Regions from separate parts of the Bradyrhizobium sp. 14AA genome, predicted to be linked through region 1. Evidence: riboswitches for the same ligand, from Rfam matches in the RefSeq annotation. Region 1 holds a riboswitch; the other holds the start of a gene.
The links. A riboswitch is a leader RNA that binds a small molecule or an ion and turns the genes downstream of it on or off. The one in region 1 is predicted to bind S-adenosylmethionine.
Positions count from the first base shown of each region.

Region 1 (11,431 bases):
GAATTGCCGTCCTACCTGCTCACCAGCGAAAGCCAGCTTCCCAAGGTCGCCGATGCCGTCAAAGCCGGCAAACCGCTCGAAATCCTGGTCATCGGAAGCCGTTCGACCACGATTCCGGCCTCCGAGGACAGCTCCTATCCGGCGCGCATGCAGGCCATCCTGAAGGACAAGCTGCCGCCGTCGGAAACCGTGCACGTCTCCGTAGAACTACAGAGCAAGAAGACGGCCGAAGAGGCGGCCGCCAGCTTCGTTAAGCTGATGGAAGCAAAAACGCCTACTTTGGTCATCTGGCAGACCGGGACTGTGGATGCTATCCGAGCCATCGATCCCGACGATTTTCGCGGCGCGGTGACCGGAGGAGTTGCTGCGTTGCAAAAGGCAGGGGCTGACGTCGTCTTGATGAATCTGCAGTACAGCCCGCGTACCGAAACCATGATCTCGGTGCCGCCATACCTCGACAATATGCGGGTGGTGGCGCAGGAGCATGACGTCCCGCTGTTCGACCGTTTCGCGATCATGCGGCAGTGGAATGATCAGGGGCAGTTCGACCTGTTCAGCCCGTCCCGCGGGCCTGAACTGGCAAAACAGGTTCATGATTGCCTTGGCCGGGCGTTGGCACAGTTCGTGATTGACGCAGCCCATCTGGAGCCGGCCCAGCAGCAAAATTGAGGTCTAGCGTTAATGAGTTCTCTCCGCCCTTTTTGCCTGACGGCATGGCTGGCTGCGGCCGCAGCAGCAGCGCTGCTGTTGCTGACGCCGGCCTCGCAGTCCCGGGCGCAGGCGCAAGCCGCGCAGGCGACGCCCGTCCCGCAGCAGCCGGCTAATCCCGCGTCCGCCTCGCCCTCCCAGACCACTGTCGCCGCGACGTCCCCCGAGCAGCGCGGCATCACGGCGCGCGCCATCGACAAGGTGAAGCAGGTCGCGAAATCCGCCGGTGACATCTTCAACCGCGTCCCCTGCCTGCCGTCGAAGGGCGGCGCAAAGGCGATGGGCACGCTGCCGCATGTCGCAAGCAAGCTCGTGGCCGGCCAGCCCGTCCTGATCGTCGCGTTCGGCTCGTCGTCGACCGCCGGGTTCGGCGCAAGCTCGCCGGAGTTCAACTATCCCAATCGCCTCGCCGCGCAGCTGCGCCGGCAATACCCGACTGCCGACATCACCGTCGTCAATGCCGGCGTCGGTGGCGAGGATGCGCCCGAGATGATGAAGCGCCTCCAGAAGGAGGTGATCGACGTGCATCCGGATCTCGTGATCTGGCAGGTCGGCACCAACGCCGTGCTGCGCAATCTCGATCCCGGCGACACTGCAAAACTGGTCGAGGACGGCATCACCCGCATCCAGGCCGCCGGCGGCGCCGACATCGTGCTGGTCGATCCGCAATATTCGCCGGCCGTCAACCAGCGCGCCGAGAGCGCCGGCAAGATGGTGAAGCTGCTCGGCAAGGTCGCCGAGCTGCGTCACGTCGGTATCTTCCCGCGCTTCGAGGTGATGCGCGACTGGCACGAGACGCAGGCGATCCCGGTCGAGAGCTTCGTCATTGCCGACGGCCTGCACATGAACGATTGGGGCTACGCCTGCTTCGCCCAGCTGCTCGGCGACGACATCATCCGCTCTGTCGGCCAGATCAAACTCGGCGTCAACGTGCCGGCGGACGTGCGGACGTATCGGCCGATGTAACACCGCTTCCGTAGGGTGGGCAAAGGCGCGCTCTTCGCGCGCCGTGCCCACGATCTATCGTCAGCGTGATCGTGAATGGTGGGCTCGCTCTCGCCTTCTCCAGCTGCCGTAGGGTGGGTTAGGCGAGGCCGTAACCCACCACGGTCCATCCTCGCGGAAGCAAGTGGTGGGTTACGCTTCGCTAACCCACCCTACGTGCCGGCCTCACGCCTTCTCCAGTGCCGCCGTCAGATCTTCGATCAGATCGTCCGCATGCTCGAGCCCCGCGGAGAAGCGGATGAAGCCTTCGCTGATGCCGAGTGCGGCGCGGTCTTCCGGCTTCAGGCGCTGATGCGTCGTGGTCGCCGGGTGGGTGACGAGGCTCTTGGCGTCGCCGAGATTGTTCGAGATCTTCGCAAGCTTGAGCTCGTTGAGCACGCGGAACGCCGCCGCCTTGCCGCCCTTGACCTCGAAGCCGACCAGCGTCGAGCCGCCGCGCATCTGCTTCTTCACGAGCGCTGCCTGCGGATGATCGGCGCGGCCCGGGAAAACCAGCCGCGAAATTTTCGGATGGCTCGCCAGCACGTCCGCAACGCGCGCCGCGGTATCGGTCTGCGCGCGCACGCGCACGCCCAGCGTCTCCAGGCCCTTGAGCAGGACCCAGGCGTTGAACGGCGAGATCGACGGGCCGGTCTGGCGCATGAAATTGTGGATGTGCTCGGCGATGAAGGCTTCCGACGACAGGATGATGCCGCCCAGACACCGGCCCTGGCCGTCGATGTGCTTGGTTGCGGAATAGACCACGACGTCGGCGCCGAGCGCGAGCGGGCTCTGCCAGATCGGCGTCGCGAACACGTTGTCCACGACGAGCCGCGCGCCGCCCTTGTGTGCGATCTCGGCAATGCCGGGAATGTCGAGCACGTCGAGCGTCGGGTTGGTCGGGCTCTCCAGGAAGAAGGTCTTGGTGTTCGGCCGAAGTGCACGCTGCCATTCATCGAGATTGGCACCGTCGACCAGCGTGGTCTCGATGCCGTAGCGCGGCAAAAGGTCCTGGATGACGTAGAGGCACGAGCCGAACAGGGCGCGGGAAGCGACAACGTGATCGCCGGTCTTGAGCGGTGCCAGGATCGCGGTGGTCACCGCGGCCATGCCGGTCGCGGCCGAGCGGGCGGCTTCGGCGCCTTCGAGCTCGATCATGCGGCGCTCGAACATCGCGATGGTGGGGTTGGAGTAGCGCGAATAGATGAAGCCGGGGTCCTCGCCCTTGAACCGCGCCTCGCACTCCTCGGCGCTGTTGTAGACGTAGCCCTGGGTCAGGAACAGCGCCTCCGACGTCTCGCCATATTGCGAGCGCAGGGTGCCGGAATGGACCAGGCGGGTTTCGGGACGGTAAACAGGCGACTTCGACATAGGACCCTCCGACATGACCGTTGATGCGAAAACGGTCACAAAAAAACCGGCCTGGATAAAACCACGGGCCGGGATCACAGAGGTCCCCGGCCTGTTTAGCGACTTATTTAACGTGGCTGCAAGCCGGCCGGCTCAAATCACCACGGGATAAGTCATGCTCATATTCCGCAATGCCCTTTCCGTCAAGACGTCCATCGGATAGCCGTAAAAGCCTCGTATTTTCCGCGTGTCCGGATGTACTTGACCCCCTGATGAGGACCCCCGGTTGACGTTCACGGTCGCTGCCGACGCCAATGGTATCCTGCCCGACCGCATGATCGCGGCGATGGCGGAGGCGGGGCTCATCCTGCCCGCCTACGACTTCGTCGAAAGCCAGATCCAGCCGGCGAGCCTCGATCTGCGCCTCGGCGACATCGCCTATCGTGTCCGCGCCAGCTTCCTGCCCGGCCCCGGCGCCACCGTCGCCGAGCGCATCGACGAATTGAAGCTGCACGAATTCAGCCTTGCCGACGGCGCGGTGCTGGAGACCAACTGCGTCTACATCGTGCCGCTGCTGGAAAGCCTGGCTCTGCCGCCGGAGATCGTCGCGGCCGCAAACCCCAAGAGCTCGACCGGTCGCCTCGACGTCTTCACCCGCGTGATCGCCGACGGCACCCGTCGCTTCGACATGATCGGCGCCGGCTATCACGGTCCGCTCTATGCCGAGATCAGCCCGAAAACCTTTCCGGTGCTGGTGCGCGAAGGCTCGCGCCTCAGCCAGGTGCGCTTCCGCACCGGTGACGCCATCCTCAATGCCGACGAGCTCGACGGCTTGCATGCGGCCGAGCGCCTCGTCGACATCGACGATGCCGATCTCTCGGGCGGCGTCGCCGTCTCCGTCGATCTCTCAGGCGAGAAGGCAAACGGCTTCGTCGGCTACCGCGCCAAGCGGCACACCGGCGTCGTCGACGTCGATCGTCGCTCCGGCTATTCCGTCGAGGAATTCTGGGAGCCGATCTCGGCCCGTCCCGACGGCAGCCTGATCCTCGATCCCGGCGAGTTCTACATCCTGGCGTCGAAAGAGGCGGTGCAGGTGCCGCCCGATTACGCCGCGGAGATGGTGCCGTTCGATCCCCTGGTCGGCGAGTTCCGCGTGCACTATGCCGGCTTCTTCGATCCCGGCTTCGGCTATGCCGGTGCGGGCGGGCTAGGATCGCGCGCGGTCCTGGAAGTGCGCTCGCGCGAAGTCCCCTTCATCCTCGAGCACGGCCAGATCGTCGGCCGCCTCGTCTACGAGAAGATGCTGGCGCGCCCCGACGCCATGTATGGCCAGCGCATCGGCTCGAACTACCAGGCGCAGGGCCTGAAGCTGAGCAAGCATTTCCGGGTGTAGTGCTCGTCGTACCCTCCGCCGTCATACCCCGCGAAGGCGGGGTATCCAGTACGCCGTAGCCCCTCGATTTGATCATTGTCGCCTCGGAATGCTTGGCCGCCCGATCAAGTCGGGCGATGACACCGAATGTGTGGCAGGATGCCGATCGCGCTTCAGCTGCTTGCGAGGTGATGACATGACCAATCCATCGGAACTCGACGCAAGAATCCTCAACGACGCCGCGGACGCGATGATCTATTCGGACCGCTCCGGCACGATCATGCGCTGGAATCGCGCATCGAGCACGCTGTTCGGCTTTTCCGCGGACGAAGCGCTCGGCCAGAACCTCGACCTGATCGTTCCCGAGCATCTCCGTGACGCGCACTGGAAGGGTTTTGAGGCCGCGCTCGCAAGCGGGACGATGAAGCTTGCAGGCAAGCCGACATTGACCCGCGCGCTGCACAAGAGCGGGCGCAAGCTCTACATCGAGATGACCTTCGCGTTGGTGCGGGACGCCGACGGTGCTGTGCAGGGATCCGTGGCGATGGCGCGCGATGTGACCGAACGGATCGAGCGCGAGCGCGCGGCCAGGGCTGCACAAACTTCGTGATGCGGAATTGACAGGCCGTCATGCAGGGAGCCCTGCATGAGCGTCTTGTTGCCTGTCATCCGGTGCGGTGACACACTCGATCGAAACAACGATCGGGAGTGAACATGGCCGCTGCAGCAGATGCCGCGCAGGAAGCCCAGTGGAAGCGCTGGCGCGCGGTTGCCGATCTCTATCACGCCTATTTCACCGGTCTCATCCTCACCGTCGTCACCCGGCGTGGCACGGCGGATGCCGCTGAGTTCGTCTTCCGCGTGTTCCGTCGCCAGCAGCAGGAGCGCTTCCTGCCTGGCTTGCAAAAGCTCGGCCTCAGCCATCTGCCGCCGGCGGTGGCCGCTGCGCAATATCACTACCTCTCCAACTGGATCGGCGGCGTGCACGTCGAGTACATGTATGAGAGCGACACCAAGGCCTGGATCCGCTATCCGCCGCCACGCTGGATCTGGAAGGGCACCGCGATCTGCGGCGTGCCGGGCGAGGTCTCCCGTGCGATGCTGCGGGGATGGCACGCCAACAACGGCGTCGCGCTTGGCGATCTCCGCCTGGGCTTCGTCTGCACCAAGCAGAGCGTCGACGGCCAGGACGGGCTCGAAGGCTATTATCATCAGTACGACCATCCGCTCGAGCTCGACCAGCGCCTGGTGTTCGCGCGGCATCTGGAAGCGCCGTTGTTCGACGCGAAGGCCGCGCCGGCTCTGCCCGTCGCGAGCTGGCCAAAACCGCGACTGGAAAAAGCCTATCGCAACTACGCCATGGAATATGTCCGCACCGCCGCGCCGGTGATGGTTCAATTGTTCGGTCCGGAAGACGCCGGCTATCTCCTCCATCTCACCGGCAAGCTGATCGGGATGCAGTATTTCGACGAGGTCGCGGCCGCGCTGTCGATGACCCGCGGCGGCGCGAGCGCGTTCGCATCGTTCCTGAACGCGCTGTTCGCCGCGCAGGACGATGCCGCCGACACCGCGCAGTCGGAGGGCACATTCGAAATCCGCCAGCAGGGCTGGAAGCTGATGGACGACGTCGCCGATGATCATCGCGCCTGCGCCAAGGTGCTGGAGGGTCTGTTCGAGGGCCTCGCGGCGGGATGCGGGCGGCACATCGGCGTGCATCTGCTGCCGCCGGCCGGAGGGCGTCGGCCGCTGGTCTGGACGGTCGGGTAACTTCGCCTCTGAAATGCGCTGCCGCAGGGCACGCCTGCATCCGACGCAGGAGGAATCGGCAATTGTCGTGCTAACAAGCCCTCGCCGCGCCCTGCGCGCGAACAAATTTATTGACACACCTACTCATTGCGGCGCCGCAAAATGGCGCCTGCGTCCGGAGAGGACATGTCCGACATCGCCGAAATCCCGGTTGATGAACAAGAGCGCCCGCTGCCGCCGCCTTCACGGCCGGTGAGGAGCGCGCTGACCGACGGACCGATCCTGCGCACGCTGCTCTCCCTCGCCTGGCCGAACGTGATCGCGCTGTCGGCCGGGACCTGTACGGTGATCGCGGAGACCTCCTATATCGGCCGGCTCGGCGTCGAGGCACTGGCCGCGATGGCGCTGGTGTTTCCGACAGTGATCCTGACCATGACCATGTCCGGCGGCGCCATGGGCGGCGCGGTGGCGTCCGCCATCGCACGCGCGCTCGGTGCCGGCGACCGCGAGCGTGCCGGCACGCTCGCCATGCATGCGATACTGATCGGCATCAGCTTCGGCCTCGTCTTCATGCTGGGCATGCTGATCTTCGGGCCCAGGGTGCTCGAAATGCTCGGCGGCCGCGGCGATGTGCTGACGCACGCGATCGCCTACACGCAGGTGTTTTTCGGCGGCGCCGTGCTGCCCTGGCTGCTCAACACCATGGCCGGCGTCTTGCGCGGCACTGGCAACATGAAGCTGCCGTCGTTCCTCATCCTCAACTCCGCGGCCTGGCAGATCGTGCTCGGCGGCACGCTCGGGCTTGGGCTCGGCCCGGTGCCGCAGCTCGGAATGCGCGGCGTCGCGGCCGGCGCGCTGATCGCCTACACCATGAACATCTGCATCATGGGCTGGTACCTGTTCTCGGGCCGCGCGCGGATCGCACCGAAGCTGCACGGCCTGCGCATCCAATGGGCGATGTTCTTCGATATCCTCAAAGTCGGTGCCATCGCCTGCTTCTCGCCGCTGCAATCGGTGCTGACGATCTCGATCTTCACCCACATGCTGGCGAAGTTCGGCACGGCGATCCTCGCCGGCTACGGCATCGGCGCGCGGCTGGAATTTTTGCTGACCTCGATCGCGTTCTCGTTCGGCATTGCCTGCGTGCCGATGGTCGGGATGGCGATCGGCGGGGGCCGCATCGCGCGGGCTCGGCGCATCGCCTGGATCGCCAGTGCTGCTGCCTTCGTGGCAGTCGGCGCGCCGGCATGCCTCGTTGCGCTCTTCCCCGATCTCTGGGTCAACATCTTCACCGACAGCGCGACCGTGCGCGCGGCGAGCCATCAATATCTCTCGACGGTCGGACCGTTCTACGCCTTCTTCGGCCTTGCAACGACGATGTACTTCTCGTCGCAGGGTGCCGCCAAGGTGATCGGCCCGGTGCTGGCGCAGACCGCGCGGCTGGTCTACATCTCGGCCACCGGCTGGTGGCTGTCGACGCATGACGCCACCGCGCAGAGCTTCTTCTGGCTGGCCGCGAGCTCGATGGTCGTGCTCGGCCTGCTGTCATTCTCCAGCGTGGTGCTGACGCGCTGGGGACCGCGCGAGGGCAAGGCCGCGATCAGGCCGGCTCTTTCGGCTGCAGCAGACTAGGGCGCGCTTGCCGGATTTTTGTTTCCGAATATTTCTATTCGTTCCTTGGCAATATCCGGCAACCGGGCCTGCACCCTGCCGAAGGCTCCGCGCCAGCTCTCGGCGACAACGTCACGGTGAGTTCTCCCAAAGCACGGAAAGCCACCCATGACCTCGATTTCGGCGCTCTCCACCCACCATCACCGCCAGGCATCGCCGTTGCAGCGACTGCAGGATGAGCTGCAAGCGGAAGTCAGCTCCGGCGCGGTCAGTTCGTCCGATCAGTCGGCGCTGTCGTCCGCGCTCGGCGATATCGACACCGCCTTGCAATCAAGCAGTGCGAGCGATCAGTCCAGCGGCAGCGGATCGTCGACCGACGCATTCAAGTCGAAGATCGATGATCTCATCCAGCAGGAGGTTTCGGCGGGCAAGCTGACCGACCAGCAGGCCACCGAGCTGCAAGGCATCTTCAAGTCGGCGTTCTCCCAGGGACCGGGCGGGGCCGGCGGTCCGGGTGGAGCAGGTGGACCGCCGCCCGGCGGGCCTCCCCCCACCAACGGCGCGGACAGTTCGTCCAGCGGCAATTCGGTGGTGGATCTGCTTCAGCAATTCCTCGATTCGCTGAAGAGCCTGTTCTCGGATTCGACCTCTTCCAGCACGACGGGATCAAGCGATACGACGAGTGCAAGCGGATCTGCTTCGGCGACCGCCACCGACAGTTCGTCGAGCGGCACTTCGGCGACGGATCTGCTTGAACAATTTCTTCAGTCGCTGAAGGACTCGCTCACGGATCCGACCTACAGCGGGACGCAATCGAGCGACCAGGCGAAGGCAAGCGACCCGTCGATATCAGGCGTCCTCATCGACGACCGAATCTGATTTCGACGGCGCATCATGCGCTTGCTTCGGTGCAACCATCCTTCGAGCCCCCCGAAGGGTGGTTGCTTCGTTGCTGCGATTGCCGGCAGCGCGCTCTAAAGCGCGATGAGATTTGGATGAATCGTCATCGCGCTTTAGGTTGTTGTTTGCGCATGATCTTTCCGGAAAGCCGCTTCGCACTTTTCCGGATCATGCTCTAGCGGTGCTTGTGGCGGCGATGACCGCCGCCTCCGCCGACATTGGCGAGTCGCATCAGTTGCGGGATCATCGCCATCATGTCGCCGCTACCTGAGCCGCCGAGCATGCCCATGACGTCGCCGCCGCCGATGCCACTGAGCCCGGCCGGCATGGTGCCGCCGCCCATCGGCGTGTAGCCGCCGTAGTTCGGCGCACCGAAACCGCCGCCGAGAGTGCCGCCGCTGAGACCACCGAGACCGCCGCCGTTCTCCATCATGCGGCTCATCATCGGGCCCATGGTCTGCATCATCATGGCGAAGCGGCGCTTGCCCATCTTCGCCTTCATCATCTCCAGCATCGGCGCCATCTGGGTCATCATGTCCTCGCCGCCGGCACCTCCGCCGCCGAGAAACTGCGCCTTTGCCGGCGCGCTCGAAATCGAAAGCAACAGCAGCACGGCGGCCGCCTGGCAGATCACCTTGTCCGCACCTCTCATGGCCTGCTCCTCGCGTGCGTGGCGCCGCCGGGAGAGCGGAGCCAACCGGACGCACGCGGCCATGATTGCGGGCGGCGAGGGCAGGCTCTGTGAGAAAACTCACAGAGGGCGATCAGGCCGCGGCAGGCGGAAACGCCTTTTGGATAGCGATGACGGCGTCCTTGGTCTGTCCCTGAACGTAAGATGCAAGCTCGTTCGGCAGCATGTCGATGATCCAGACAAGGCGGCACCTCGTCTCGCCCTCGGCGATCACCTGCACCGAGGCGCTGTAGTGCTTCAGCCGCTCATTGTTGATGGCGTAGACCAGCCGCTGCCGCGCATCGTCGCAATCAACCAGCACCTCGCGCGCCACCGAGCCATTGGCGAAAGTGACGATGCGCGCATCGCCGTCGAGTGTGCAGGCCGTGACGAAGCCCGGCGCCAGCCGCTGCGGCAGCGCGCCGAAATCGCGCACGGCATCCCAGACGTCGTGCGCGGAGGCGGGAAGGGGAATGTCGTTGTGGATGGAGGCCATGGTTACTTCCTATGATGTGGAGAGGCGGGCGATAGATGCCGCCATCTCAAGTGTCATCGCCCGCGAAGGCGGGCGATCCAGTATTCCAGAGGCCGCTGTGAATGAGTCGAGAAGTCGCGGCGTACGGGATGCCCCGGTCAAGCCGGGGCATGACAGCGCGCGTGTAGCGTCCTCGTGATTTACACACAAACCGCCTCGACATTGTTGCCATCAGGGTCGATCAGGAACGCCGCATAGTAGGTCGGGCTGTAATCCTTGCGCGGCCCGGCGCCGCCATTGTCGCGGCCGCCGCTCTTCAGGCCTTCGCCGTGAAACGCCTTGACCGCGTCATGATTTTTGGCGCGAAACGCAATATGCGCGCCGTCGGCCTTGCGTCCCTTGTTCAGGTGCAGCCAGAGCGCCGGCTCACCCTTCGGGCCGAATCCGGCATAGCCGTCTCCGCTGGAGCACAGGACATAGCCGAGCGGCGCCAGCACCGCAGTGTAGAAGCGCGTGGCGGCGTCGAGGTCGGCAACGCGAAGTCCGATGTGGTCGTACATGGTCGTCTCCATTTCCAAAGCGCGCCGCTTGGTGGCGCGCGCCGGAGACGAACCTAGTCAGTTGAGGGCAACCCGCTCTTGGAGAATCTTGCGCATCCCCTTCGAGGCCTGCCGGAACTTGGTCGGCGACACGCCGGCGGCGCGATGAAACGTGCGGACGAAGTTGGAGAGGTCGCCGAAGCCGACGTCATAGGCGACGTCGGTGACGGCGATGTCATCGTCAGTGAGTAGCCGTGCCGCATGCCGCAACCGCGAGCGCACCAGATATTGATGCGGGGTGACGCCGAGCACGGCCGAGAACAGCCGCAGGAAATGGAAGGGGCTGAGGCCCGCCTGCTTTGCTGCCTGCTCGAGGTCGACCTCGGCATGCGAGTTGTCGTCGATCCACAGCGCGGCCTCGACCGCACGGCGGCGATCACGTGCGGTGGGCTTGGCTGGCTTGCGCGCCTTGCCCGAGACAAGGTCGACAAAGCGGCCGGCAAGGATCTGGCCGACCTCGTCGAGACCGAGGTCGCTGTTGCCATCTGCCGCCGTCTGGGCCAGCTCGCCCAGCACCATCAGCTCGGGCAGCGGCGGCGTTGCGCCGACCCGCCAGACCTCGCGCCGTCCGCCGAGGGCATCGACCAGGTCCTCGCTTGGGAAGAAGCCGAGGCAGACGTCGCCGCTGACATGCTCATGCGTGCAGGTGTATTCCTCGCCGGGCGCGCCGACCAGCATCGAGCCCGCCACCAGCTCGAAGAAGCCGGCGCGGCACTGGCAGCCAAAGCTGCCCGACCGGACATAGGCGATGGAATGGCCGGTGCGGCATTCCGCGAACGGCATGTCGTCCGGTCCCGCATCGCAGCGAAACTCGGAGACCGTCATCGAAGGCGTCGTCAGCAGCGTGGTGGCGTCCATGCCACCTTATCTAGGCATGATCCGGACAAGTGTGTAGCGGTTGTCCGACAAGATCATGCCCAAAAAATCAAAGCTAAGGCGCGGTTGAGACCGCGCCTTAGCTGGGCGCGCGCGGCGGAGCAACGGGCAGCAGCACCTCGAACAGCGTCTTGCTGGCG
Region 1 covers NZ_JAVAYM010000016.1:193,812-205,242, reverse strand. The annotation lists gene RAD15_RS26935 (SGNH/GDSL hydrolase family protein) at 1-669, shown strand, start outside; gene RAD15_RS26930 (SGNH/GDSL hydrolase family protein) at 682-1,674, shown strand; gene RAD15_RS26925 (O-succinylhomoserine sulfhydrylase) at 1,879-3,063, opposite strand; SAM riboswitch at 3,138-3,217, opposite strand; gene RAD15_RS26920 (2'-deoxycytidine 5'-triphosphate deaminase) at 3,329-4,435, shown strand; gene RAD15_RS26915 (PAS domain-containing protein) at 4,611-5,024, shown strand; gene RAD15_RS26910 (hypothetical protein) at 5,129-6,181, shown strand; gene RAD15_RS26905 (MATE family efflux transporter) at 6,347-7,792, shown strand; gene RAD15_RS26900 (hypothetical protein) at 7,940-8,650, shown strand; gene RAD15_RS26895 (hypothetical protein) at 8,847-9,323, opposite strand; gene RAD15_RS26890 (SRPBCC family protein) at 9,436-9,837, opposite strand; gene RAD15_RS26885 (VOC family protein) at 10,017-10,376, opposite strand; gene RAD15_RS26880 (helix-turn-helix transcriptional regulator) at 10,434-11,273, opposite strand; gene RAD15_RS26875 (methylated-DNA--[protein]-cysteine S-methyltransferase) at 11,371-11,431, opposite strand, start outside.

Region 2 (11,431 bases), on a different contig from region 1:
CAGGCCCTGGAGCTTCGCAGCCCGCGCGATCGAGCCGCCGATCAGGCCGAAGCCGATCAGCGCGACGCGCTGGAAGTGCGGTGCGTTGCTCATTTGCCGGCCGTGAAGTCGCGCAGGGCCTCGACGACGAGGCGGTTGGCTTCCTCGGTGCCGATGGTCATGCGCAGCGAGTGCGGCAGGCCGTAGTTCTTCAGCGCGCGCAGCACCAGGCCCCGCTTGGTGAGGAAGGCGTCGGCGTCATCCGCGGACTTGCCCTTGTCGGTCGGGAAGTGGATCAGCACGAAATTGGCGACGCTCGGCGTCACCTTCAGCCCGAGCTTGCCGATCTCCTCGGTGAGCCAGTTGCGCCAGGTCTCGGTGAACTGCTTCGACATCGCCTGGTGCGCGGTGTCCTCGATCGCGGCGACCGCGGCGTACATCGCCGGCGTCGACACGTTGAAGGGACCGCGGATGCGGTTGACGGCGTCAATGATGTGCTCGGGGCCGAACATCCAGCCGACGCGCAGCGCGGCAAGGCCGTGGATCTTGGAGAAGGTGTGCGTCACCACCGTGTTCTCGGTGGTGGCGACGAGCTCGATCCCCATCTCGTAATCGTTGCGCGAGACGTAGTCGGAATAGGCGGCGTCCAGCACCAGCAGCACGTGCGAGGGCAGACCGGCGCGCAGGCGCTTGACCTCGTCGAACGGCACGTAGGTGCCGGTCGGATTGTTGGGGTTGGCGAGCCAGACCAGCTTGGTGCGCGGCGTCACCGCATTGAGGATGGCGTCGACGTTGCAGGTGAGGTTGGTCTCCTGCGCAACCACGTTCCTGGCGCCGACCGCCATGGTCGCGATCGGGTAGACCAGGAAGCCGTGCGTGGTGGAGATCGCCTCGTCGCCCTGGCCGAGATAGGTGTGGGCGAGCAGGTTGAGGATCTCGTCCGAGCCGGCGCCGCAGATGATGCGGTTGGGGTCGAGACCGAAGGAGCGGCCGATCGCCTCGCGCAGCACGCGCGAAGTGCCTTCCGGATAGTCTTCCAGGTGACCCGCCACGTGCTTGAACGCCTCGATCGCCTTGGGCGAGGGCCCGAACGGCGTCTCGTTGGCCGAGAGCTTGAACACCTTGCGGCCCGGCTCCGCCACCGGACTCTTGCCGGGCGTGTAGGGCGCAATATCGAGAATGCCGGGATTCGGCACGGGGCGGGACATCTTCAACTCCGGATAGGCTTCAGGCGGTTCGCGATTTACGATTTCGGCCCGGTCGGGGCCACCGTATAGCGCGTTGCGTGGCTGCCGACGAGGGCCGTGGAGCGCACCGAGGCCCCCGCCTCGATCAGGGCAGCCCTGATTTTGTCGATGCCGCTTGCCGCGGTGACCGAGACCAGCAGTGCCGCGCCGTCGAAGGCGGTGTCGGGCACCGCCACGATCTCGGCGAGCGGCGACAGCGCGCGCGCCACCTCGGCGTTCCACCCGGAGACGCGCACGCTGAAGGTCTCGACCTCCGTCACCAGCGCGCTGTCGGCGACGCGCGAGACTGCGAACACGGGCAGCGCGGCCGGATGGTCGGCGCGCTCGACGAAGGGCAGCCGCGCGATGATCTTCGGCGCACTGGCCGCCTCGAGCGAGAGCCACCATGGCGTGCGGCTGGAGGTCGCCGAGACCAGCGCCAGATCGCCCTTGGATTTCGCCACCGCCTCGACCGCGGCCTGTGCGCTGAAATGCGCGACGTAAGGCACGGTGAAGCCGAAATGGAAACGCACGGAATCGCGCATCGCCGGTTCGCTCACCGAGATGTCGGCATGCACCGAGAACGGCGCCTGGACATAGGTGAAGGTCGCGATGATGACGCGCCAGATGCTCTCGACCGTGTCGAGCGGCAGGATGCCGCGATGACGCTGCACGAGGTCACGCATCATGGAGGCCTCGCGCGCCGGGCGGAACGCCGAGCCCACCTCCTGGGTCTGCTTCACCTGGATCAGGCGGTCGATGATGTCGCCGCGCTGCATCAGCAGGCGATGCATGCCCTCGTCGATCGCGTCGATCTCCTTGCGCAGTTCCTGGAGCGATGGTGGCGCGGGCGGACGTTGGGACATATCTGACTTGGGCTTTTGAGAGTCTTGGGCTTTTGAGAGGCGTTCCAATGCGGGCCGGGCCAAGGAGATTGGTAAGGCCGGACCTGCTGGGGTCGACGTCCTGATTAGGCAGTCGGGCCGGCGAAAGCAAAGAGAAATGATGGCCTTTTCGGCCGACGCGACGGAGACGAATTTGGCTAATCCGGATCGTGTCTTGACGAAAAGCGCCCAAGCCAGTAGTTTTTGCCTGTTCCGTGGTCATTTGAGCCGGCCGGCTTGCAGCCACGTTAAAAAACTCGCTAAACAGGCCGGGGACGCTTTCGATCCCGGCCGAACCTATCGTTCAGGCCGGGTTTTTCATGGCCTGATGTCAGCGGCGCTCTAGCGGCCGTCGCAAACGAGGTCGATGATGGTTGGCGTCAAGTCTGTACCCAGTCCCGCGATCAGTGCCGACGACCGGTCGCATGAGGTCGATCATCCGAGTTCGCAGGTGGTGCATTTCGGCGCCGACCAGCCGCTGCGGCTCGATTGCGGCGTCGATCTCACCCCGTTCCAGATCGCCTACCAGACCTATGGCGAGCTCAACGCCGATCGCTCCAACGCGGTGCTGATCTGCCATGCGCTCACCGGCGATCAGCACGTCGCCAATGTGCATCCCGTCACCGGCAAGTCCGGCTGGTGGGAGACGCTGGTCGGCCCCGGCCGGCCCCTTGATCCTCAGCGCTACTTCATCATCTGCTCCAACGTGATCGGCGGCTGCATGGGCTCGACGGGGCCGGCCTCGATCAATCCCGCGACCGGCAAGGTGTGGGGCCTCGATTTCCCCGTCATCACCATCCCCGACATGGTGCGCGCGCAGGCGATGCTGATCGACCGGCTCGGCATCGACACGCTGTTCGCCGTCGTCGGCGGCTCGATGGGCGGCATGCAGGTGCTGCAATGGACCGCGGCCTATCCCAAGCGCGTGTACTCGGCGCTGGCGATCGCCTGCTCGACGCGGCACTCGGCGCAGAATATCGCCTTCCACGAGCTCGGCCGCCAGGCCGTGATGGCCGATCCCGACTGGCACAATGGCGGCTATGCCGATCACGGCATCCATCCGCATCGCGGTCTCGCGGTGGCGCGCATGGCGGCGCACATCACCTATCTGTCGGACGCGGCACTGCATCGCAAGTTTGGCCGGCGTATGCAGGACCGCGAGCTGCCGACCTTCTCGTTCGACGCCGACTTCCAGGTCGAGAGCTATCTGCGCTACCAGGGCTCGTCCTTTGTCGAGCGCTTCGACGCCAACTCCTACCTCTACCTGACGCGTGCGATGGACTATTTCGACATCGCCGCCGATCATGGCGGCGTGCTGGCGAAGGCGTTCGCGGAAATCCAGACCCGCTTCTGCGTCGTCTCCTTCACCAGCGACTGGCTGTTCCCGACCTCGGAATCGCGCGCGCTGGTGCATGCGCTGAACGCCTCGAGCGCGCGGGTGTCGTTCGCCGAGATCGAGACCGATCGCGGCCATGACGCCTTCCTGCTCGACGTGCCCGAATTCTTCGACATCTCCCGCGCCTTCCTGCAATCGGCAGGCAAGGCCCGCGGGCTCACCTTCAAGGACGGCTAGCGATGTCCGTACAGGAAGTGCTGCCGCTGGGCGGCCTCACCGCGGAACAGTCCGGCCAGTTTCGCGCCGACCATCTGCTGGTGGCCGAGATGGTGAAGCCGGGCTCCAAGGTGCTCGACGTCGGCTGCGGCGAGGGCGACCTGCTTCAGCTGCTCGAGGCCCGCGGCATCGACGGGCGCGGCATCGAGCTGTCGCGCGAAGGCGTGAACCGCTGCGTCGCCAAGGGGCTCGCGGTGGTGCAGGGCGATGCCGACACCGACCTCGTCAACTATCCGGACGACGCCTTCGACTACGTGATCCTGTCGCAGACGCTGCAGGCGACGCGCCAGCCGCGGGTGGTGCTGGAAAATCTGCTGCGCATCGGCCGCCGCGCCATCGTCTCGTTCCCGAATTTCGGCTTCTGGAAGATGCGGCTCCAGCTCCTGATCGGTGGCCACATGCCGCGCACGGAGAACCTGCCGGCGAGCTGGTACGACACCGCCAACATCCACTTCTGCACCATCAAGGATTTCGTCGAGCTCTGCGACGAGATCAACGTCAAGATGGAGCGCTCGGTGGCGCTCGATCTCTACGGCCGCCCGGTGCCGCTGAACCTGCCCTGGTGGGTGTGGAACATGTTCGGCGAGCAGGGCGTGTTTCTGCTGAGCAGGGGCGGGGCGAAGTGACGCCGTAGGCGTCATTCCGGGGCGGCACGAAGTGCCGAACTATGGTGCGCAATTGCGCACCTGAGAATCTCGAGATTCCGGGTTCGCTCTTCGAGCACCCCGGAATGACGGCCAGATCAATGCGCCGCCAGCGACCGCGGATCGCGCACCGGCCATCTTCCCGCTTCCACCAGCGCGACGAACCGCTCCACGCTCGCGTTGAACAGCGCGGGCTCTTCGAGATTCAGCACGTGGCCGGATTTCGGAAACATCGCGAGCCCGGCCGCGGGCAGATGCTTCTTCAGGAATAGGCTCGCCCCGACACAGGGATCGTCCTCGTCGCCGCAGATGATCAGCGCGGGCGTTGACACCTTCTTGATCGCATCCGTCAGCGTGTAGAGCGAGGGCCGGCCGCCCTGGAAGCCGCGCATCGTATTGGCCGAACCCCTGGCGTCGTGCCGCGCCAGCGCGGCGTAGAAATCGGCGTGGCCGCGCGGATCCTTCACCAGGAAGGGAATCCGGCTCGGCGCCTCGCGCGTGACCTTGGCGACCTCGGCAGAGCCCAGCGTCTCGAACTGCTCGGCATTGGCGCGGCATTGCTTGCGCCAGGCCTCCAGGTTCTCGATCTCCGAGCCGGAGCCGACACCGGCCAGCGTCATCGACAGCGCACGCTGCGGAGCGTTCAATCCGATCTGGAGCGACGAATAGGCCCCCATCGACAATCCCACGAGATGCGCGCGCGCGATCTCGAGATGATCGAGCACCGCGAGCGCGTCGGTGTAGAAGTGTTTGTAGGTGTAGACCTCGCCATCGGGCACGTCGGACGGCGTGTAGCCGCGCGCGGAATAAGTGATGCAGCGATGGCCGCGCGAGAAGTAGCGCATCTGCGGCTCCCAATTGCTGTAGTCGGCCGCGAACTCGTGCAGAAAAATAATCGGCGATCCCTGGCCCGCCTCTTCGAAATAGATGCGGACGTCGTCCCTGGTCGTGGCGTGGGGCATTAACTGTTTCCCTCTCTTCAAGCCGCCTTTGCAGGATCGCAGTTAATGTTGTTGTCCGCAATGCGGCAGCATCGGACCAGCACCGGCGCAAAATCATCGCAGCCATTCGCAGCCGCGGCGTCTTTTTCTCGCCACATCGGGCGGCTTAACGGCCAGACGGATGTCGGCCACCGCACGGGCCGATTGGAAGTGGGGGTGTCAACGAAGGATGAAGAATGTTTGAGTTGTTTGCGTCTCGCCTGTCGCGTTGTGTCATCGCGCTGGCGGTTTTCTTCGCGGCGGTCGCCGCTTTCGTTTCTCCGGCCTCAGCGCGGCCGCATCATCGTCATAGCGCAGAGCGGCACGCTTACGTGCACCACGCCAGACATCATCATTACCGGCACCATGCACGCAGCTCTCGCTTCGAGCGCAGCGCGGCGCAGTTGCAGGCGAGCGGCTTCGCCGACACCCAGGCGAGCTATGATCCGAACGCCAACAGCGGCGGCATGGCCCATAACGGCATGGCCAACACTGCAATGGCCAATGGTGGCGGCTTCGGTGGCGGATCGGGCCTCGTGTCCGAGGCGCGCCGTTATATCGGCGGCAATCCGACCGGGCGCGGCAGCCTGTGGTGCGCGCGCTTCATGAACATGGTGCTGCAGCACACCGGCCATCAGGGCACCGGATCCGACATGGCGAGCTCGTTCGCGCGTTACGGCACGCGTGTCTCCGGTCCGCAGGTCGGTGCCATCGCGGTGATGTCGCGCGGCGGTCGGGGCGGTCACGTCGGCATCATCACCGGCGTCGATGCGCAGGGCAATCCGATCATGATCTCCGGCAACAACGGCAATCGCGTCCGTGAAGCGCCAATCTCGCGCGGCCGCATCTATGCGTATGTGATGCCGAACTAACGACGGAGCCGTAGGGTGGGCAAAGGCGCGAAGCGCCGTGCCCACCGGCGGCGCGTCAACGCACGAGAACGGGAATGGTGGGCACGCTTACGCTTTGCCCACCCTACGGCAGCGGGGCCAGTTCACACCAGTCTCGGCTCTTCCACCGCAACCGCATCGCCGATACCGATCTCGCCATCGGCGATGACCTCGGCATAGATGCCGCAATCCATGTGGCCGAGATGGCGCGAAAGCGTCGGCGGTATCTCGAGATCGCGGTTCGCGGTCTCGGGATTGACGTTGGTGGCCGGGCAGCGAACGATGCGCTTGACCACCTTCAGCCGGGCCTGCCCGATCGCGAGCGTCTGGCCGACGAGATCGAGCTCGGACCAGGCCGGCCAGCCCTTCACGTAGAGATTGGCGCGGAAGCGCAGCGGATTCACGGCGGCGCCACCGAGCATCTCCTCGATCGCACGGACGCTGCCGAGATTGATGATGGACACGACCTTGCGGGCGACGTCGGAAAAGCTGTGGTCGCGGCCGGACAGGACTTTTGGCGGACCCTTCAGCTCCGGCTGGAAGTTTTCACGGAAGTAGGCCTCGATGGCGGCGCGCCCGGCGGCGGTCTCGAGATCGCCGCTGGCGACGATCTGGCCGTCCTTGCGGATGGTCAGGCGGTTGGTCGCGTCCTCGAACCGGCTGTCGAGGCTGGCCAGCCGCTCATTGCGCGCCAGCATCAGAAACTGGATTTTCGGCTTCCACTCGGGCGCATCCGGATCGAATCCGCTTGGGCCGTTCTCGACGGCGTAGCGGCGGTCGGCGGGCAGGGTCTCCCCCCGCCGCAAGGGGACGCGGGGCAGGCGCTCCGGCGTGAGGCCCTTGATCGGATAACGGTAAAGGCCGATGATCTCGGCGGTCTGGCTGACTGTCATGCCGCTACTTAGCGGGATTCGACCTCCCGGCGCCAACCCGCCCATCAGTGCACGAAATTGTGAACTGGCCTCTTCCGATCCGAGGGGCTCCTTCCCACATTTGGGTCAGGCCGGCGCCAGCGCCGGCTGATAACGACCGTTGCCGGTTGAGGAACGTCAACGCAGGCAGCGGAAACCCAATGAAGATGCCGTCTGGAGTGCCTTAGAGGGCTCCGGGGGCAGGCCGAGGGACAGAAAAGACATGAATATCGACAAATATACCGAACGCTCCAGGGGCTTCATCCAGTCCGCGCAGTCGCTTGCGGTGCGCGAGGGGCACCAGCAGTTTTCCACGCTGCATGTGCTGAAGGTCCTGCTGGACGACAATGAGGGCCTCGCCGCCGGTCTGATCGACCGCGCCGGGGGCAATTCCCGTGCAATTCTGAAGGCGACCGAGGACGCCCTCGGCAAGGTGCCGAAGGTCAGTGGCGGCGGCGCCGGCCAGATCTATCTGGCGCCCGAGCTCGCCCGCACCTTCGACGCGGCTGAGAAGGCCGGCGAGAAGGCCGGCGACAGTTTCGTCACCGTGGAGCGGCTGCTGCTCGGCCTCACGCTGGAGAAGACCAGCGAGGCTGGCGCGATCCTCAGCAAGGGCGGCGTCACCCCGCAAAATCTCAACGCGGCGATCGAGGCGCTGCGCAAGGGCCGCACTGCGGACTCTGCGACCGCCGAGAACGCCTATGACGCGCTGAAAAAATATGCCCGCGACCTGACCCAGGCGGCGCGCGACGGCAAGCTCGACCCGGTCATCGGCCGCGACGAGGAGATCCGCCGCACCATCCAGGTGCTGTCGCGCCGGACCAAGAACAATCCCGTCCTGATCGGCGAGCCCGGCGTCGGCAAGACCGCCATCGCGGAAGGGCTCGCGCTGCGCATCGTCAACGGTGACGTGCCGGAGAGCCTCAAGGACAAGAAGCTGCTCTCGCTCGACTTGGGCGCGCTGATTGCGGGTGCAAAATACCGCGGCGAGTTCGAGGAGCGGCTGAAATCCGTGCTCCAGGAGGTGACTGCGAGCGAGGGAAATTTCGTCCTGTTCATCGACGAGATGCACACGCTGATCGGCGCCGGCAAGGGCGACGGCGCGATGGACGCCTCCAACCTGCTCAAGCCCGCGCTCGCCCGCGGCGAGCTGCACTGCATCGGCGCGACCACGCTCGACGAGTATCAGAAGCACGTCGAGAAGGACGCCGCACTGGCGCGGCGCTTCCAGCCGATCTTCGTCAGCGAGCCCTCGGTCGAGGATACGATCTCCATTCTGCGCGGCCTGAAGGACAAGTACGAGCAGCACCACGGCGTGCGGATCACCGATTCCGCGCTCGTGGCCGCGACGACGCTGTCCAACCGCTACATCACCGACCGCTTCCTGCCCGACAAGGCGATCGACCTCATGGACGAGGCGGCTGCGCGGCTGAAGATGCAGGTCGATTCCAAGCCGGAAGAGTTGGATTCGCTGGACCGCGAGATCATCCGGCTCAAGATCGAGCAGGAAGCCCTGAAGAAGGAAAGCGATCTCGGCTCCAAGACCCGTCTTGAGACGCTGCAGAAGGAGCTCGCCGAGCTCGAGGAGAAATCTGCGGCCCTGACGTCGCGCTGGAGTGCGGAGAAGAACAAGCTCTCCAACGCCCAGAAGCTGAAGTCCGAGCTCGACGGCTTGCGCGTCGACCTCGCGGACGCGCAGCGGCGCGGCGAGTTCCAGAAGGCGGGCGAGCTGGCCTATGGCCGGATTCCGCAGCTCGAGAAGCAGCTGGCCGACATCGAGGCGCGTGAAGGGTCCGGCGAGATGATGGAGGAGGCGGTCACTGCCAATCACATCGCGCAGGTGGTCTCGCGCTGGACCGGCGTGCCGGTCGACAAGATGCTGGAGGGCGAGAAGGAGAAGCTCCTGAAGATGGAGGAGCAGCTCGGCACCCGCGTCGTCGGCCAGGCCGAGGCCGTGCGTGCGGTCGCAACCGCCGTGCGCCGCTCGCGCGCCGGCCTGCAGGACCCGAACCGCCCGACCGGCTCGTTCATGTTCTTAGGCCCCACCGGCGTCGGCAAGACCGAGCTGACCAAGGCGCTCGCCGAGTATCTTTTCAACGACGAGACCGCGATGGTCCGCCTCGACATGTCCGAATACATGGAGAAGCACTCGGTCTCGCGGCTGATCGGCGCGCCTCCGGGCTATGTCGGCTATGACGAGGGTGGCGCACTCACCGAAGCGGTGCGGCGCCGGCCCTATCAGGTGGTGCTGTTCGACGAGATCGAGAAGGCGCATCCGGATGTCTTCAACGTCCTGTTGCAGGTGCTCGACGACGGCCGCCTGACCGATGGCCAGGGCCGCACCGTCGACTTCCGCAACACGCTGATCATCATGACCTCGAACCTCGGTTCGGAGTTCCTGGTGAACCAGCCGGAGGGCGAGGACACCTCGGCCGTGCGTGACCAGGTGATGGGAATGGTGCGGGGACATTTCCGCCCCGAATTCCTCAACCGCGTCGACGAGATCATCCTGTTCCACCGCCTGCAGCGGAGCGAGATGGGCCGGATCGTCGAGATCCAGTTCGCGCGGCTGCAGAAGCTCCTGACCGATCGCAAGATCGCGCTGACGCTCGATGCCGCGGGCCGCGACTGGCTCGCCGCCAAGGGCTGGGACCCCGCCTACGGCGCACGGCCGCTCAAGCGGGTGATCCAGCGCTACCTCCAGGATCCGCTCGCCGAGATGATCCTGGCCGGCGACGTCAGGGACGGCGACAGCGTCGCGATCTCTTCCGAAGGCAACGTGCTGACCTTCAACGGCAAGGCGCCGCAGACCGCCGAGATCACCCAGTTCGAAACGCCGGTGTCGAAGCGGAAGCTGAACTGAGGGGCGCGAACCAACCTACTGAACCTGCTCAAACCTCCCCGCAAATGCGGGGAGGTTTTTTTTGTGCCGTGCCGCGAGCCATGTGCCTCAGGCGACGAGGCGGCCGGGCGCTGCACTCTACACACGCCGAGTAGCACAACCACCGGCTGCCTCACTGCGACGCACGCAGGAGAGGTGTGATATAAATAGAACACGCTGTGCGCTTTCTCTTGGAGCGTGCATGAATCTTCTTGAACAATTCGGCCGAGGGCCGCCACAATCCCTAATAGATATTTAAGGGATTGTGGCGAAGCACGGCGCGTACGCCGGATATTGCTCGCGTAAGAGTGTGCTTCCTGGCAGGGGCGCTCGCCATAACCCGAAAGGAATTTTTGGGGGCGTGCGATGCGTACGGGTATCGTTGCGAGTTGCGTTGCGCTGGCGCTGTCACTCACGGCCTGCAACGATCTTACACTTGTGCGAGAGGGTATCGGTACCAACCTGGCGACTACCGATCTGTCCGAGGTGAGCCGTCTGCAAGACGTCTACATCGGCGAGGTGTGTCGTCAAGCCGGGCTAAGGGTCTTGCGCGATGGCGACTTCCTCTTTTGCGAGGAAGTGGGCATGAGGCCATCAGAATGGATGGCCTTTGTTCAAGCCGGAATGAATGACATTGATAGGCGATGCGACGCCTATCTAGCTTGGCTTGACAACAAGCGGCGCTGGCGAGAGCCCGTTCTCAAGCAGCTTCATACGACAGCTGCGACGACCGCTGCTATCATGGGGCTTACGGGCGTAGATGCCGTGCCAATAGCTATCGTGGCGGCCGCGTTTGGATTTGCCCAGGATACGTTCGTCAATATCAATTCCAGGCTGCTGACGGAGATCGATCACTCTGTCGTGCAAGCTGTCGTGCTCGACAATCAGAATCAGTTCCGAGTTAAGGTCGCGCAGACGCCCATCGATAATAGGCCGGCTGCGATCTATATCCTACGCAATTATCTGCGCATCTGCATGCCGTTCTCGATAGAGATGAGCATCAACAATACGATGACAGTCTACAGCCGCGGTGGCGCGGAGGGACTTCGCTCCGAGCCGCTGCTGACGCGCCCACCGACGGTCGCGCGTGTTGTGGCAATTCAGGATGTCAATAAGCCGATGGATCGTGTTCGAGCGGCGCGAGTGACAGGACCGACGCGCCTTGGGAAGTTCGAGGAAGATATGAAGGGTCCCGACATGAGAACGGCGTTGAGCATCCTGTGCCGACCAGACACGGAGACAGATCTCGGCGGCGAAGGTTCGCTGGCGCGGAAAAAGTTGGCTTCTGTACTGAAGAACAATGGCCTGACAGTTACCAACCGGATCAACACTGGCAACTTCACCGATCTGAGAGAGCTGAGTTCTCAAGGCAAAGTGAAATGCCCCTGAACTTCAGTAGTTGCAGACGAACGAAGATGTTCGCA
Region 2 covers NZ_JAVAYM010000018.1:89,283-100,713, reverse strand. The annotation lists gene RAD15_RS28235 (prephenate/arogenate dehydrogenase family protein) at 1-93, opposite strand, end outside; gene hisC (histidinol-phosphate transaminase) at 90-1,187, opposite strand; gene RAD15_RS28225 (chorismate mutase) at 1,223-2,071, opposite strand; SAM riboswitch at 2,295-2,374, shown strand; gene metX (homoserine O-acetyltransferase MetX) at 2,460-3,662, shown strand; gene metW (methionine biosynthesis protein MetW) at 3,665-4,327, shown strand; gene RAD15_RS28210 (alpha/beta fold hydrolase) at 4,444-5,307, opposite strand; gene RAD15_RS28205 (NlpC/P60 family protein) at 5,523-6,197, shown strand; gene RAD15_RS28200 (MOSC domain-containing protein) at 6,320-7,108, opposite strand; gene clpB (ATP-dependent chaperone ClpB) at 7,350-9,989, shown strand; gene RAD15_RS28190 (hypothetical protein) at 10,374-11,396, shown strand.
Region 2: another riboswitch for S-adenosylmethionine. It lies ahead of metX (homoserine O-acetyltransferase MetX); the one in region 1 lies ahead of RAD15_RS26925 (O-succinylhomoserine sulfhydrylase).